Regions from separate parts of the Nonomuraea sp. NPDC049129 genome, predicted to be linked through region 4. Evidence: riboswitches for the same ligand, from Rfam matches in the RefSeq annotation. Region 4 holds a riboswitch; each other region holds the start of a gene.
The links. A riboswitch is a leader RNA that binds a small molecule or an ion and turns the genes downstream of it on or off. The one in region 4 is predicted to bind cobalamin.
Positions count from the first base shown of each region.

Region 1: it holds a riboswitch for cobalamin, as region 4 does, so the genes downstream of both, cobN (cobaltochelatase subunit CobN) here and AB0B64_RS46370 (ABC transporter substrate-binding protein) in region 4, are expected to answer to the same signal.
Region 2: it holds a riboswitch for cobalamin, as region 4 does, so the genes downstream of both, AB0B64_RS38635 (CbtB-domain containing protein) here and AB0B64_RS46370 (ABC transporter substrate-binding protein) in region 4, are expected to answer to the same signal.
Region 3: it holds a riboswitch for cobalamin, as region 4 does, so the genes downstream of both, AB0B64_RS35585 (ribonucleoside-diphosphate reductase subunit alpha) here and AB0B64_RS46370 (ABC transporter substrate-binding protein) in region 4, are expected to answer to the same signal.

Region 1 is NZ_JBEZDU010000015.1:268,930-272,882, forward strand. It holds gene cobN (cobaltochelatase subunit CobN) at 1-2,235, opposite strand, end outside; cobalamin riboswitch at 2,270-2,458, opposite strand; gene cobG (precorrin-3B synthase) at 2,487-3,734, shown strand; gene AB0B64_RS38675 (precorrin-8X methylmutase) at 3,772-3,953, shown strand, end outside.
Region 2 is NZ_JBEZDU010000015.1:259,403-263,355, forward strand. It holds gene AB0B64_RS38625 (hypothetical protein) at 1-533, shown strand, start outside; gene AB0B64_RS38630 (M28 family peptidase) at 774-2,324, shown strand; cobalamin riboswitch at 2,302-2,431, shown strand; gene AB0B64_RS38635 (CbtB-domain containing protein) at 2,466-2,654, shown strand; gene AB0B64_RS38640 (CbtA family protein) at 2,663-3,403, shown strand; gene AB0B64_RS38645 (histidine phosphatase family protein) at 3,410-3,953, shown strand, end outside.
Region 3 is NZ_JBEZDU010000013.1:201,499-205,451, forward strand. It holds gene AB0B64_RS35580 (ribonucleotide-diphosphate reductase subunit beta) at 1-437, opposite strand, end outside; gene AB0B64_RS35585 (ribonucleoside-diphosphate reductase subunit alpha) at 464-2,671, opposite strand; cobalamin riboswitch at 2,798-2,992, opposite strand; gene AB0B64_RS35590 (tripartite tricarboxylate transporter substrate-binding protein) at 2,997-3,953, opposite strand, start outside.
Region 4 is NZ_JBEZDU010000023.1:16,177-20,129, reverse strand. It holds gene AB0B64_RS46380 (SDR family oxidoreductase) at 1-581, shown strand, start outside; gene AB0B64_RS46375 (Gfo/Idh/MocA family oxidoreductase) at 752-1,615, shown strand; cobalamin riboswitch at 1,623-1,743, shown strand; gene AB0B64_RS46370 (ABC transporter substrate-binding protein) at 1,816-2,784, shown strand; gene AB0B64_RS46365 (iron ABC transporter permease) at 2,796-3,794, shown strand; gene AB0B64_RS46360 (ABC transporter ATP-binding protein) at 3,791-3,953, shown strand, end outside.

The DNA of each region.
Region 1 (3,953 bases), on a different contig from region 4:
ATCGGCGGGCAGCGTGCGAGCGACCTCCTCGGCCGCCTCCGGTGCCCAGCCTCGCTCCTCCATCGCCTCGACCAGGGCACGAGCGGTCGCCTCGGCCCGGTCCGCCTCGGCCAGCCCCGCCGTGCCGTCCTCGGCCAGGCCGAGCGCCTCACGTAAGCCGGGCAGGGTCTCGCGGCCCGACCACATCTGCCTGGCGCGCAGCATGGCCAGCACCAGGTCCACCCTGACCTGCCCGGCCGGCGCCTGGCCGAGCACGTGGAGGCCGTCGCGGATCTGCGCGTCCTTCACCTCGCAGAGCCAGCCGTCCACGTGCAGGATGAAGTCGTCGAACTCGGTGTCGTGCGGCCGATCGGCCAGCCCGAGGTCGTGGTCGAGTCGGGCGGCCTGGATCAGTGTCCAGATCTGGGCGCGGATCGCCGGGAGCTTGGCCGGGTCCATGGCGGCGATGGTGGCGTGCTCGTCCAGGAGCTGTTCCAGCCGGGCGATGTCGCCGTACGTCTCCGCCCGCGCCATCGGCGGCACCATGTGGTCCACCAGCACCGCGTGCGCCCGCCGCTTGGCCTGGGTGCCCTCGCCCGGATCGTTGACCAGGAACGGGTAGATCAGCGGCAGGTCGCCGATGGCCGCGTCGGTGCCGCACGAGGCGGACATGCCGGCCGACTTGCCCGGCAGCCATTCCAGGTTGCCGTGCTTTCCCACGTGCACCATCGCGTGCGCGCCGAACTCGGCCGACAGCCAGCGGTAGGCGGCCAGGTAGTGGTGGCTGGGCGGCAGGTCGGGGTCGTGGTAGATGGCGATCGGGTTGTCGCCGAAGCCGCGTGGCGGCTGGACCATGACCACGACGTTCCCGGCGCGCAGCGCCGCCAGGACGATGTCGCCGTCATGGACGAAGAGCTCGCCGGGCGGGGGTCCCCAGTGCCGCTCGATCCCGGTGCGCAGGCCGGCGGGGAGTGTGCGGTACCAGCGTTCGTAGGAGGCGGCGGAGATGCGTACCGGGTTGCCCGCCAGGTGCTCCTCGGTCAGCCAGTCCTGGTCCTGGCCGCCCGCGGCGATGAGCGCGTGGATGAGCGCGTCGCCGTCCTGCTCGGCCACGCCGGGGAAGCCCTCGCCCAGGTCGTAGCCCGCTTCGGCGAGCCGGGCCAGCAGCCGTACGGTGCTGGCGGGGGTGTCCAGCCCGACGGCGTTGCCGACGCGCGAGTGCTTGGTCGGGTACGCCGACAGCATCACCACCAGCCGCCGCCCGCCGGGCGGGGTGTGGCGCAGCAGCCCGTGGCGTACGGCGATGCCCGCCACCCGCGCGGCCCGCTCCGGGTCGGCGACATAGACGGTCAGCCCGTCCGGATCGATCTCCTTGAAGGAGAACGGCACCGTGATGATCCGCCCGTCGAACTCGGGGATGGCCACCTGCGAGGCGGCGTCCAGCGGCGACAGGCCGTCGTCGTTGTCCTCCCACGCCTGCCTGGACGTGGTCAGGCACAGACCTTGCAGGATCGGCACGTCGAGCGCGGCCAGCGCGCCCACGTCCCACGCCTCGTCGTCCCCGCCCGCGCCCGCCGTCGCGGGACGCGAGCCGCCCGCCGCCAGCACGGTCACCACCAGCGCGTCGGCGGCCCGCAGGGTCTCCAGCAGCTCGGGTTCGGCGGTGCGCAACGAGGAGCAGAACACCGGCAGCGCCTGCCCGCCCGCCTCCTCGACGGCGGCGCAGAGCGTCTCGACGAAGGCCGTGTTGCCCGCCATGTGGTGCGCCCGGTAGTAGAGCACCCCGATCACGGGCCCCTCGTGTGACCGTGCCTCGCGCTCCAGCCGCCCCCAGGACGGCGTGGGCGCCGGCTGCGCGAACCCGCGCCCGGTCAGCAGGACGGTGTCGGACAGGAAGGCGTGCAGCTCGGTCAGGTTGGCGGGCCCGCCGTGCGCCAGGTACGCGTGCGCGTCGGCGCAGACGCCGCCGCTCACCGTGGACAGCTCCATCAGCTCGGCGTCCGGCGCCTGCTCGCCGCCCAGCACCACGACCGGACGGGGCCCGGCCAGCAGCGCGTCGAGCCCCTCCTGCCAGGCGCGGCGACCGCCGAGCAGCCGTACGACGACCAGGTCGGCCCCCTCCAGCAGGCCGGGCAGATCGTCGGGGTCGAGCCGGGCGGGGTTGCCCAGACGGTAGGCGGCGCCACAGGCACGCGCGCTCAGCAGGTCGGTGTCGGAGGTGGAGAGCAGCAGGACGGTATGGCTGTCGCCAGGCACGGCACGATCCTCCCTCGGGGTCCTCGCCCCGGTCGTGGGTGTCGCGACGGCAGGAGTCTCCTGGCTCCCGGATCAGCGCTCACCCCGGCCTTCCCACCCGTTGCCGGGCAGTGGCCTGCGGTGGGGTTCGCTCCCCGGTCACAGTGGCGGGACCGCGCCGGATTCGCACCGGCTTCCTCCCTTTGCCATCGCCTACCCAGGAGCCTACGGCAGGAGCAACCTCCACCAGAAGTGGCGTTACCATCCTCATCGTGTCCATAGCCGACTTTTCCGGACGGGTCCGGCCCGACGCCTGTCCGGGAGCGCTCCAGGTGCACGAGGCCGCCGACGGCCCGCTGGCCCGGGTCCGCCTGCCCGGCGGCGCGGTCTCCGGCGTCCAGCTCCGCGAGCTGGCGGCCTGCGCGGCGGAGCTGGGCTCCGGGGTGGTCGAGCTCACGTCGCGGGCGAACGTACAGGTGCGGGGCCTGCGCGCGCCGGCCGTCTTCGCCGAACGGATCGCCGGCGTCGGGCTGCTGCCCTCGGCCGCGCACGAACGGGTACGCAACATCGTCGCCTCGCCGCTCGGCGGCCGCGGTCCTGCGGGTTTGGTGGACACGCAACCCCTGGTCGAGGCCCTGGACCTGGCGCTGTGCGCGCGGACCCGGCTGGCCGGGCTGCCAGGGCGCTTCCTGTTCGCGCTGGACGACGGCACGGGTGACATGCGGCAGCTGGCCGCCGATGTCACTCTCGTGCCTGCGGCAGTGAATGGTGACGCCTGGGCGGCACTGCCCGACGGCGCGGTGGCGGGCGGTGACGCCTGGGTGTCACTGCTGCTGGCGGGCGTGGACACCGGGCTTGTCGTGCCTCGTGACGCGGCGGTCGGGCAGATGATCGCCGCCGCCGAGGCGTTCCTCGACGAACGGGAGCGCGGGCTTTCCGATCGTGACCGGGGCGCGTGGCGGATCGCGGAGTTAGCGGACGGTCCCGCCCGAATCGCCGCCCACCTCGGCGTTGCGGGCGAGCGTGCGACGACCGCTCTGGACGCATCCTCTCCCCGCTCGGCCCATCGTCCCGGACCTGTCGATCAGCGGGACGGCCGCGTGGCGCTGGAGGCCGTGGTGCCGCTCGGGCGGCTGTCCGCCGCTCAGGTACGCGCTATCGCCGACACCGCCGACGACGGCGGGGCGGTTCCCGTACGGCTGACGCCGTGGCGGACGGTCGTCCTGCTGGACCTGTCCCCCGCCGCGGCCGAGCGGGCGGTGCGGCAGCTGTCCGCGGCAGGGCTGGTGACCGATCCGGCGTCGCCCTGGGTCGGGGTGAGCGCCTGCACCGGACGTCCCGGCTGCGCCAAGTCGCTGGCGGACGTGCAGGAGGACGTACGGCGGTGGGTGGCGACCCTGGACGCGCCCGCTGCGACGCCGGTGCATTGGGCGGGTTGCGAGCGGCGCTGCGGGCTGCCCCGCGGCCGGGTGGTCCAAATGGTGGCCACCGCCGACGGCTACGAGGAACGACCGCTTTGATGGCGGTCAGCTTCGACCGATACGAGGAAAGGCAGCAGTGACCGACTACCTGCGCGACGGCGCCGAGATCTACCGGCGCTCATTCGCGACCATCCGTGCCGAGGCCGACCTCACCGGGATGCCCCCGGATGTGGCCCAGGTGGCGGTGCGGATGATCCACGCGTGTGGCATGACCGACCTCGTCGCCGACCTGGACTGGTCGCCTTCGGTGGTCGTCCG
Region 2 (3,953 bases), on a different contig from region 4:
ACAGCAAGACGTACGTGATGGCCCGCCAGGACTACGGCGACATCATGGACGCCCTGCGCAACGGCCGCATCTTCGTCACCACCGGGGACCTGATCACCGCTCTCGACGTCACCGCCGGCAACCAGGGCCGCCAGGCCACCGTGGGCGAGACGCTGGTGGTCAACCGGCGCAACCGCACCGACGTCGAGGTCGAGATCCGGTTCCGGCCGCTGGAGGGCAAGAACGGCAACGGCGACCGCCCGGAGGTGCGGCGCGTCGACCTCATCACCGGGCAGGTGAGCGGCGTGAGCGCCAACCTGGACGCCGACACCAACCCCACCACCAAGGTCGTGGCGCGCTTCGGCCCGGGCGACTGGCGTCGGCAGGGCCGGGACTACGTCATCCGGCACACGCTGAGCGACGTGCAGACCGACAGCTACCTGCGGGTACGCGGCACCAGCACCGACGAGATGGAGCCGGCGGCCGACGGCAAGGAGAGCCCGTGGCAGGACCTGTGGTTCTACTCCAACCCCGTCTTCGTCCGCGTCCGCTAGCCCGCCGGCCTTGGGCGGTCCCGTTCAGCCGCGTCCGCTGACCCGCTCATCCCGGCCGGCCCGCTGACCTGGGGCGGTCCCATGTACCACGCGGGGCCGCCCTCTCTCCGCACCAAGCGCGGCGCCGGGGGTCTTTCAACTGGGGGTCTTTTCAACGGTTACGGGGCCGGGTTACGTTCGCGTTCGGCGAGACTCGGGGATCGTCTGCCTTCCCGTTCCTGTCCCACAGGGGGAATCCGAATGCGCAGAGTCATCACCATCCTGGTCACCGCGCTCTCCGTGACCATCGCCATGGCCGTGCCCGCCAACGCCGACGGCCTGGACGACGTCTTCGCCAAGCTGCTGGTCAAGCAGGTCAAGGGGACGAACGTCGCCAAGCACCTGCGAGCCCTGCAGGACATCACCACCGCCCACGGCGGCATCCGCGCGACCGGCACCAGCGGCTACGACGCCTCCCGCGACTACGTGGCGAACAAACTGCGCAAGGCCGGATACAAGGTCACGCGGCAGCCGATCAACTTCGTCGAGAGCTGGGCCGAGAACACCCCGCCGACGCTGGCGCTCACCGCGCCGAGCGCGAAGACGTACCTACCGAACGAGGACTTCTTCACCTTCCAGCCCTCCCCGTCGGGCGAGGTGACCGCGCCGGTCCAGGGCGTGGACCTCACGCTGCCACCCACCCCCACGCCGACCTCGACCAGTGGCTGCGAAGCGGCGGACTTCGCCGGGTTCGTGGCCGGACGTGTCGCGCTCGTCCAGCGCGGCACCTGCCCGTTCGTCACGAAGGTGCAGAACGCGGCCGCGGCGGGTGCGACCGGGCTCATCATCTTCAACGAAGGCCAGCCGGGTCGTACTGACGCGTTCCCGTTGGACATCGGCGAGTGGCGGGGCGGGATCCCCATGGTGTTCGCCGACTTCGCCGTGGGCAACGAACTCGCGAGCACGCCGGGCGCGACCGTACACCTCAAGGTCGACGCCAACCTCGTGCTCGGCAGCACGGACAACGTGATCGCCGAGACCCGCTTCGGCGACCCGCGCAATGTCGTCATGGTGGGCGCGCACCTCGACAGCGTGACGGCGGGGCCCGGCATCAACGACAACGGCTCGGGCAGCGCGGCGATCCTGGAGGTCGCCGAGGAGATGGCGCTCTACCCGGTCAGGAACAAGGTCCGCTTCGCCTTCTGGGCGGCCGAGGAGATCGGGCTGCTCGGCTCCGATCAGTACGTCGGGTCGCTGTCGCAGGCGCAGCGGGACCGCATCCGGGTGTACTTGAACTTCGACATGGTGGCCACGCCGAACTACGCCTACAAGCTGTACGACGGCGACAATTCCGACAACGTCGGCTCTCCCGCCGGTCCGCCCGGTTCGGCCGAGATCGAGCAGCAGCTGGCGGCGTTCTACGGCTCCCGCGGCCTGCCCACGGTGGGCACGGACTTCGACGGGCGCTCGGACTACGGGCCGTTCATCGCGGTCGGGATCCCGGCCGGCGGCATCTTCACCGGCGCCGAGGGGATCAAGACGGCCGCTGAGGCGGCGCTGTTCGGCGGGACGGCCGGGGTCGCCTACGACGCCTGCTGCCACCAGGCGTGCGACACCATCGCCAACATCAACGCCACGGCGCTGGACGTGGACACGGACGCCATCGCCGACTCCGTTGCCCGATACGCCTCCAACCTCCGCTCCATCCCGCCGCGAGTGGCACCCGCGACCAGCCGTGCGCGCTTCACCCCGCCAACGTCAGCCTTCCTCGATGTGTTGACGCGAACGGGAGGAAAGGATACGTTCCGGTAGATTTCACGGTTGTCCAAGGGAAATCCGGTGAGATGCCGGTGCGGACGCGCCACTGTATCCGGGACGTAGATCCCGGGAGCCAGGTCGCTTGGGCCTCCGTGACCTCATTTGTTGGGACGCGTCATCCCTGAGGAGGCACTGATGAGTGGTCTGTCCGCTCCTACCGTCATTCCGTTCCCCCGTCTGCGGCTGTGGTTGCTGGCCGTACCGGTACTGCTGCTGGTCGCCTACCTGGTGCTGATGGACAACGGCGCCATCTCGCAGACGGGTGCGTACCTGCACGAACTCATGCACGACGGGCGTCACCTGCTCGGCGTGCCCTGCCACTAGACCTCGGCATGGTACGCACCCTGCTGGTCAGGGGCCTGCTTCTGGGCCTGCTGGCCGGATTGATCGCGGGCGGCTTCGCCTTCGCCTTCGGGGAACCGCAGGTGGACAGTGCCATCGCACTGGAACAGGCGCACGCCGCGCAGGAACCTGGCCATGACCACGGCGAGGCGGAGCTGGTCAGCAGGCCAGGCCAGAAGGCCGGGCTCTTCCTAGCCACCGGCCTGTACGGGCTGGCCGTGGGAGGGGTCTTCGCCCTGGTGTACGCGGGTCTGCGGGGCCGGGTCGGTCCCCGGTCGGAGGGCGGGCTGGCGCTCGCCGCCGCCGGGGCGGCGTTCGGGGCGGTGATCCTCGTACCGTTCGTGAAATATCCGGCCAATCCGCCGGCTGTCGGAGACCCGGAAACGATCAACAGCCGGACCGCCCTCTATGTCGTGATGATCCTTGTCGGCCTGGCCGCGATCGCGATCGCGGTGGCGACCGCGCGCCGGGTGACCGCCGGGCCATGGGCGCGGTGGGTCACGGCAGGGGTCGCGTACCTGGTCCCGGTGGTCGCCGCGTGGCTGCTGCTGCCGACCGTGGACGAGGTGCCCGAGGGCTTTCCTGCCACGTTGCTGTGGCAGTTCAGGCTCGTGTCGCTGGGGACGCAGCTCGTCTTCTGGACGGCCTTCGGTGTGCTGTTCGGGTGGGTGAGCGACAGGGCGGCGCGGCGGGCGGCGGCCGTACCCGCGACTGCCGTCTCGCCGGGCTGAGCCGGCGTGCTGTTCGTCCGGCACGCCAGCACGCCGGGGATGCGGACCGCCTGCTTTCCCCTGGCCGATGAGGACGCCGACACGGCGAGCCTGGCCAGAGCACACGGCTTGGCTTCGGTGGTGGCCGACTCGATGGCGGTCGGCTCGGCGGCGACCGGCTCGGCGCTGACCGGCTCGGTGGCGGGCGGCTCGGTGGCGTGGGTCGCTCCCAGTGTCGCGGCGCGGCAGACCGCCGCCGCGCTCGGCCGGGAAGCGTGCGTGGTCGCCGCGCTCGCCGAGGCGGATCACGGCCGGTGGCGCGGCCTGCCGTACGGGCGGGTCGCGCGGGAGGAGCCGGACGCGCTGGCGAGCTGGCTGGCGGATCCGGACGCGGCGCCGCACGGCGGGGAGAGCCTGGCCGTGCTGGCGGCGCGGGTGGCCGGCTGGCTCGACTCGGTACGCGCGGAGCCCGAGGCGGTCGCCGTCTGCGACGCGGGCGCCATCCGGGCGGCCCTCGGCCATGCGCTGGGGCTGGACCCCCTGCGCGCCGCCCGTTTCGATCTCGCGCCGC
Region 3 (3,953 bases), on a different contig from region 4:
ATCGAGTCGATCCACCGGAAGCAGAACTCCGCCTTGTCCCTGATGGACGGAATGTGCTCGACGGCGGCGAACGCCTTGACCCGTTCCTCCAGGTCAGGCAGGTACGTGTCGAGCAGCGTCAGGTAGAACTGCACGTGTACGGCCTCCTCGAACAGCTGCCTGCTGAGGTACAGGCGCGCTTCGGGGGCGTTGACGTGCTGATAGAGGTTGAGCACGAGGTTGTTGGCCACGATGGAGTCGCCGGTGGCGAAGAAGGCGACCAGCCGGTTGATCAGGTGGCGCTCCTGCGGCGTCATCCTGGCCAGGTCGGCGAGGTCGGAGTGCAGCTCCACCTCTTCGACGGTCCAGGTGTTGCGGATCGCGGCGCGATAGCGCTCGTAGAAGTCCGGGTAACGCATGGGGCGCAGGGTCAGGTCCATGCCGGGGTCGAGCAGCATTGGGGGTCTCCGTTCGAGGGGGTCTACTACTGGCAGGCTTCGCAGGTTTCCGGGTTCTCCAAGGAGCAGGCGACGGCGTCGAGCGCGATCGTCGTCTGCGCGATCGTCGTCTGGGCGATCCGGGTGGCCGGGCGTGAGCGCAGGTAGTAGGTGGTCTTCAGGCCCTGCTTCCAGGCATAGGCGTACATCGACGACAGCTTGCCGATCGTCGGGCTGGCCATGAACAGGTTGAGCGACTGCGACTGGTCGATGTACGGCTGACGGGCCGCGGCCAGGTCGATGAGCGCCTTCTGCGGCAGCTCCCAGGCCGTCCGGTACAAGGTCTTGAGGTCATCGGGGATGCCCGCGATGTCCTGGACCGAGCCGTCCGCCCGCTTGAGGTCGTCGCGCATCCGCTGCGTCCACAGCCCGCGAGCCTGGAGGTCGGCCACCAGGTAGCGGTTGACCTGGAGGAACTCCCCCGACAGCGTCTCGCGCTTGAACACGTTGGACACCTGCGGCTCGATGCACTCGTAGCACCCGGCGATGGAGGCGATGGTCGCGGTCGGGGCGATGGCGACCATCAGCGAGTTACGCAGCCCGGTCGCGGCGATCTTCGCGCGCACCTCGTCCCAGCGCGGCGACGCGGCGGCGCCGTAGTGGTCGGGGTGCAAGACGCCGCCCGCCGCCCTGGTCTCCTCGTACGACGGATGCCGGCCGCGCTCGACGGCCAGATCGGCGGAGGTGTCGTAGGCGGCCAGGGCGATCTCCTCGGCGACGCGGGTCGACAGCCCCAGCGCCTCGGGCGAGTCGAACGGCAGCCGGAGCGTGAAGAAGACGTCGGCCAGGCCCATCACGCCGAGCCCGATCGGCCGCCAGCGCTTGTTGGCCGCCTCGGCCTCGGCGGTCGGGTAGAAGCCCAGGTCGATGGTCCGGTCCAGGAAGCGCACCGCCGTACGGACGGTCGCGCGCAGCCGGGCCCAGTCGACGCCCTCGCCGGTCAGGTGGGCGGCGAGGTTGATCGAGCCGAGGTTGCACACCGCCGTCTCGCCGTCGCTGGTGACCTCGAGGATCTCGGTGCACAGGTTGGACAGGTGGATGACGTTCTCGGGCCGGGCCGTCTGGTTGGAGGTGCGGTTGGCGGCGTCCTTGAACGTCATCCAGCCGTTGCCGGTCTGGGCGAGGGTGCGCATCATCCGGCCGTAGAGGGTCCGGGCGGGCAGCTGCCGGGTGTAGCGGCCGTCGGCCTCGTAGGCGCGGTAGGCGCGGGTGAACGCCTCGCCGTACAGGTCGGTGAGGTCGGGGACCTGCTTGGGGTCGAACAGCGACCAGACCTCGTCGGCCTCCACCCGCCGCATGAACTCGTCCGGCACCCAGTTGGCCAGGTTGAGGTTGTGCGTACGCCGGGCGTCCTCGCCCGTGTTGTCGCGCAGCTCCAGGAACTCCTCGACGTCGGCGTGCCAGGTCTCCAGGTAGACACAGGCCGCGCCCTTGCGGCGCCCGCCCTGGTTGACGGCGGCGACGGAGGAGTCGAGCGTGCGCAGCCAGGGCACGATGCCGTTGGAGTGCCCGTTGGTGCCCTTGATGAGGGATCCGCGCGAGCGCACCCGGGTCCACGCGATGCCGATGCCCCCGGCGTACTTCGACAGCCTGGCCACCTGCCCGTAGCGGTCGTAGATCGACTCCAGCTCGTCGCGCGGCGAGTCGAGCAGGAAGCACGACGACAGCTGCGGCCGGCGCGAACCGGAGTTGAACAGCGTCGGCGAGCTCGGCAGGTACGACAGCGTGGACATGAGGCCGTACAGCTCGGCGGCCTCGGCGACCGTCTCCGACAGCCCGCAGGCCACGCGGAGCAGGAAGTGCTGCGGCCGTTCGAGCACGGTCCGCGACTCCGGGTGCCGCAGCAGGTAGCGGTCGTAGACCGTACGCAACCCGAAATACTCGAAGCGGTCGTCCGCCTCGCCGGAGACGAGCGCGTCGAGCTCGGCGGCGTGCGCGCCGACGAAGGCGGCGAGCGAGTCCTGGATCAGCCCGGCGGCGTGGCTGGCGGCGATGGACTCGGAGAAGGTCCGCACGCCGTGCCCGGCCGCCTCGTCGGCGATCTCCTCGGCCAGGAGCCGGGCGGCGATCCGGGAGTTGGCCGGATCGGTGATCACTCGTGCGGCGGCCTCCTCGATCGCCAGCCGCCGGTCGACGGTGGCCGGCTGGTGATCGGCCGTGGCCGGCTGGTGATCGGCCTCAATGATCTGCGTCACGTGCTCTCTCCTCGCGAGCTCATCCCCGTGAGGGCGCGTGAGAGCACGGCGGCCCTGGACTCCACGGCCGCCGACGCCCCCGGCCCTCCCTCGAGGCCATGGACACTTCGATGGGCGGAGCCGGCTGGCTCCCCCAACGTCGCCGGCAGGTCTTCGGGCTCGCGGGCATGGTCGATCATTCCTACTGGCCGTCGCTTCCCGGAGATCTCCAGTGCTCGTGACGGCGGTCGTTCCCGCTCACCGCTGCGGGGCAGCCCCGGAATCGCACCGGGTTCCCTTTTGCTCCGCCCCGAGGGGCGAACCAGCGACGATCAGAATCCTACATCTAGTGGCCCTTGGCGCAACTACCCCAGCATGTTGTGTCAGCGGTGTCGAGCATGCCCAGATCGCGGAGCACGGCCCTGGTCCTGCCGATCTCCGAGGCCAGCCACTGTTCGAAGTCGTCGCCGCTGAGCGGGATCGAGGTCCATCCCTCCGCCCGGCAGGCCGCCCGCCACGAGTCGGACCCCGTGACCTCGTCGCAGAGCCGGATGGCGACGGCCTTGCCGTCATCGGTCATGCCTTCGGGCCCCACGGCCGCGCACCAGTCGGCGAAGTCCACCCGCACCCCGCACTCCAGCAGGCTCGGCGCCTCGATGCCGTCCACCCGGCGCGCGCTGGAGACGGCGAGCACCCTGACCAGGCCCTTGCCGATGGCGCGGCGCCAGTCCGCGAGCGTGCCGGTCGCCGCCGCGGCCTTGCCGCCGAGGAGCGCGGCCGAGGCCTCCTCGCTGCCGGGAAAACCGGTGTAGTCGACCTGCCGGGTGTCGGCGCCGAGGCCCTTGGCGATCAGCCCGAACAGCAGGTGGTCGGGCTCGCCCTGCGGGCCGCCCGTCAGGGGCGTGCGGTCGGGGTGGGCGACCAGTTGCGCGCCGAACTGGTCGAAGGTGGCGAACTTGGAGTGTGCGGGCACCACCACCACCTCGATCTGGCCGGTGAGCCGGGCCAGCGGCGTGGCGGTGTCGAGCAACGACAGCCCGTTGTTGAGCTCGGTCGCGGCCAGCGCGGGCAGCCCGGTGACGGTGATCCGGGTGACGGGCGGCGTGCCGGAGACCGGGAAACCGGCGTCGCGGGCGGTTTTGACGAGCGTCTTGGCGACGCGGGCCCAGCGTCCGGCGCCGGGGACGATCGCGAACCGGCCCGAGAGGCCGGCCGCGTTGACGGCGCGTCCGCCGAGGCTCCCCTCCGTGCCACATCCTGTCGCGCAGGCCGCCACCGCCAGGCCGAGCGCGAAGAACCCCCG
Region 4 (3,953 bases):
GTGACCTGCTCGCCTCGTTCGGCCGCCTGGATATCGTCCACTCCAACGCGGCCGCGCTCGACCCCGGCACCTACGGCCGCGACCGCGACCTCGAGGACCTCGACGTCGCCGTATGGGACCGCACGATGGCGGTGAACCTGCGCGGCTGCCTGCTCATGGTCAAGCACGCGGCCCCCGTGATGGCCGACGGCGGCGCGTTCGTCGTCACCTCGTCGGTCTCGGGCCTGCTGGGCGACGTCGCGCACGTCGCGTACGGCACCTCGAAGGCGGCGCTGACCGGTTTCGTGCGCTATGTGGCCACCAAGTACGGCTCGCGCGGCATCCGCTGCAACGCCATCGCGCCCGCACTGGTCCTGACCGACGCGGCCGCGCAGGCCCTCGGCCGGGAGCGGCTGGCCGACAAGGCGGCCGAACGGCTGCTGCCCTGGGCCTGCACCCCGGACGACGTGGCCGACCTCGTCGCCTTCCTCGCCTCGGCTGAGTCCCGGTGCATCACGGGACAGACCATCGTCATCGACTCCGGCACGGTGGCCCACCGCCCTGAACACGCCCTGCGCCAATGGCGCGACGCGGCGGGGTGACCACCGGAATTCCCCGGAGCGGTCCGTCACACGACTGTCTCGATCCCTGTGACGGTTTGTCGTGGCAGGAGTCCCTCGGAGCGGACACCCCTGCGGGGGAGCGGAAGCCCGGATACCCGGAGAACATTCCTAGGAACCGCATTAGGGTTGTGGCGGATCAAGGGGGATGAATGGAGCCGGTGTCGGTCGGGTTGGTCGGGGCGGGGCCGTGGGCGGAGCGCGCGCATGCGCCCATGCTGGTCAACAGCCCGCATCTCCGGTTCGCCGGCGTGTGGGCTCGGCGTCCGGAGGCTGCCGCTCGGCTGGGGGCGCCGGTGTTCGAGCGGGTCGAGGAGTTGTTCGAGGCGTGCGAGGCCGTGGCGTTCTGCGTGCCGCCGGGCGTACAGGCCGAATTGGGGGTGCGCGCGGCGAAGGCCGGGAAGGCGTTGTTGCTGGAGAAGCCGCTCGCCGACTCGCTGGAGAACGCGCGGCGGCTCGCCGATGCCGTGCGTGAGGCCGGTGTGGCCTCCCAGATGGTGCTCAGCATGCGTTATATGAAGCAGGTCAGGGAGTTCCTGGCGCGCTGCGCGGAAATCGAGGCGTTCGGCGGTCACGCCGCGAACATCTCCGATGTCCTGCTGGGCGGCCACCTCTTCGGCACCCCGTGGCGGCTCGAGCGCGGGGCGCTCCTGGACGTCGGGCCGCACGTGGTCGACCTGCTCGACGCCGCGCTCGGCCGGGTGACCGGCGTGCGCGCGCACGGCAACCCGCTCGGCTGGACCGGACTGCTGCTCGATCACGAGGGCGGCGCGGCCAGCGAGGCGTCGCTGTGCATGGCCGCCGCCGGTGACCTGCCGCCGGCCAGTGTCGCGGTGTACGGCAGGACGGGCAGCGCGACGCTGCTGCCCAGTGATGACGACGATCCGTTCGAGACCATCGCCGAGGAGTTCGCGCGGACCGTACGCCAGGGCGGCGGCCACCCGCTGGACGCGGCCCACGGGCTCAGGTTGCAAGAGATCATCGCCGAGGCGGAAGCCCAATTGGGCACCCCTTGACTTAACGCGCATCTGGCGCATTGATAGCGTCTGTCCGACGCGCAGAGTTGCAGCGAAGTCCGGTGCGAGTCCGGCGCTGTCCCGCAACTGTCATAGCCAGGTCGCCTGCCTCCGCGCTGACGTCATCAACCCTCGTGGAAAAGGGTGATCCGTCGCTCTCAAGCGGGTCTCTCGGTTCCGACAGTGTGAAAGGACTTCTCGTGAGGCCCGTACGCACGGCCTTCGCGGGCGCGCTGCTGGGAACGCTCGTTCTGGCCGGATGTGGTCAGACCAGCACTACCACCACCCCGTCACCCGCGAGCCCCACCGGCACGACCGGCACGACCGGCTCGACCAGCTCCGCCGCCTTCCCCGTGACGGTCGAGGCGGGCAACGGCAAGGTCAGCATCGCCAAAAAGCCGGAGCGGATCGTCTCGCTCTCCGCCAGCCATACCGAGACGCTCTTCGCCATCGGCGCGGGCCCCCAGGTCATCGCGGTGGACGACCAGTCCAACTACCCGGCCGGTGTCCCCAAGACGGACCTGTCCGGCTTCAAGCCGAACGTCGAGGCCATCGTCGCCCAGAAGCCCGACCTGGTGATCGTCTCCAACGACATCGACGGCATCGTCGCCAAGCTGGGCAAGGTGAACGTGCCGGTCCTCCTGGAGCCCGCCGCCACCAAGCTCGACGAGGCGTACGACGAGATCACCGACCTCGGCGCCGCCACCGGCAACACCGAAAAGGCCGGACAAGTCGTGACTGGCATGAAGACGTCCCTCGACAAGCTCTCGGCGAACGCCCCCAAGGACAAGAAGCTCACCTACTACCACGAACTCGACCAGACCCCCTACGCGGCGACGTCCAGCACGTTCATCGGGCAGATCTACGCCATGTTCGGCCTCACCAACATCGCCGACAAGGCGCCGGACCCGGCGGGCGGCTACCCCAAGCTGTCGGCGGAGTTCGTCGCCCAGGCAGACCCGGACCTGATCTTCCTGGCGGACGTGAAGTGCTGCCAGCAGAGCAAGGACACGCTGGCCAAGCGCCCCGGCTGGAAGGGACTGTCGGCCGTCAAGGGTGACCAGGTGATCCAGCTCGACGACGACATCGCCTCGCGCTGGGGCCCGCGGGTCGTCGACCTGGCACAGACCATCAGCGACGCCGTCGGCAAGGCGGCCACCCGCCAGTGAGGTCCAGACCGATGTGGACGGCGGGCGCGCTGGCCGTGCTCGCCGTCTCCATGGTCGCCGGGCTGCTCGGCGGGGCCGCCGACATCTCGCCGTGGCAGGTGGTGCTCCAGGCGCTCGACTGGCTGCCGTACGTACACGTGGACTCGGGGCTGGCCCCCGTGGAGCAGGGGCTGCTGTTCGAGCTGCGGCTGCCCAGAGTGCTGGTGGCGGCCGTGGTCGGCGGACTGCTGGCCATCGCGGGGGCCGGCTACCAGGGGGTGTTCCGCAACCCGCTGGCCGACCCCTATCTGCTGGGCGCCGCGGCCGGAGCCGGGCTGACCACCACCGTGGTCATCGTGCTCGTGCCGACCCCGGCCGTCGGCATCCCGGTGGCCGCCTTCGCGGGTGCGGTCGGCGGGGTGTTCCTCGCGTACGTGCTCGGCAACACCGCCGGGCGCTCGGGCGGCACCGCCACGCTGGTGCTCGCCGGGGTGGCCGTCACCTCGTTCCTGACCGCGATCCAGACGTTCATCCAGCAGTTCAAGGTCGAGCAGTTGCAGCGCATCTACTCCTGGATCCTGGGCGACGTGGGCGGCGGGTGGGACCAGTTCTGGCTGGTCCTGCCGTACGCCGCCGTCTCGGCCGTGCTGCTGCTCGCGCACGGGCGGATGCTGGACGTGCTCTCGGTGGGGGACGAGGAGGCCACCAGCCTCGGCGTCCGCGCCGGGCGGGTACGGCTGGCGGTACTGCTCGCCGCCTCCCTGGCCACCGCGGCGGCCGTGGCGGTGAGCGGGCTCATCGGGTTCGTCGGCATCGTCATCCCGCACGTGGTCAGACGGCTGGCGGGCGGCTCCTACCGGATCGTGCTGCCACTGTCGCTGATCGGCGGCGCCGCCTTCCTCGTGCTCGCCGACCTGGTCGCGCGCACCGTCATCGCCCCCGCCGAACTGCCCATCGGGGTGGTCACCATGTTCGTCGGCGCGCCGTTCTTCGTGGCGGTCCTGCGCATGACCCGGCAGACCGCCACATGACCGCCGACACGGCCCGGCCGGCCCGGATGATCGAGACGAGCGGCCTGTCCGTACGGCTCGGTGAGCGCGAGGTGCTCAGCGACGTCGACCTCTCCGTACGGCGCGGCGAATGGCTGGCGATCATCGGCCCGAACGGCGCCGGAAAGTCCACCCTGCTCA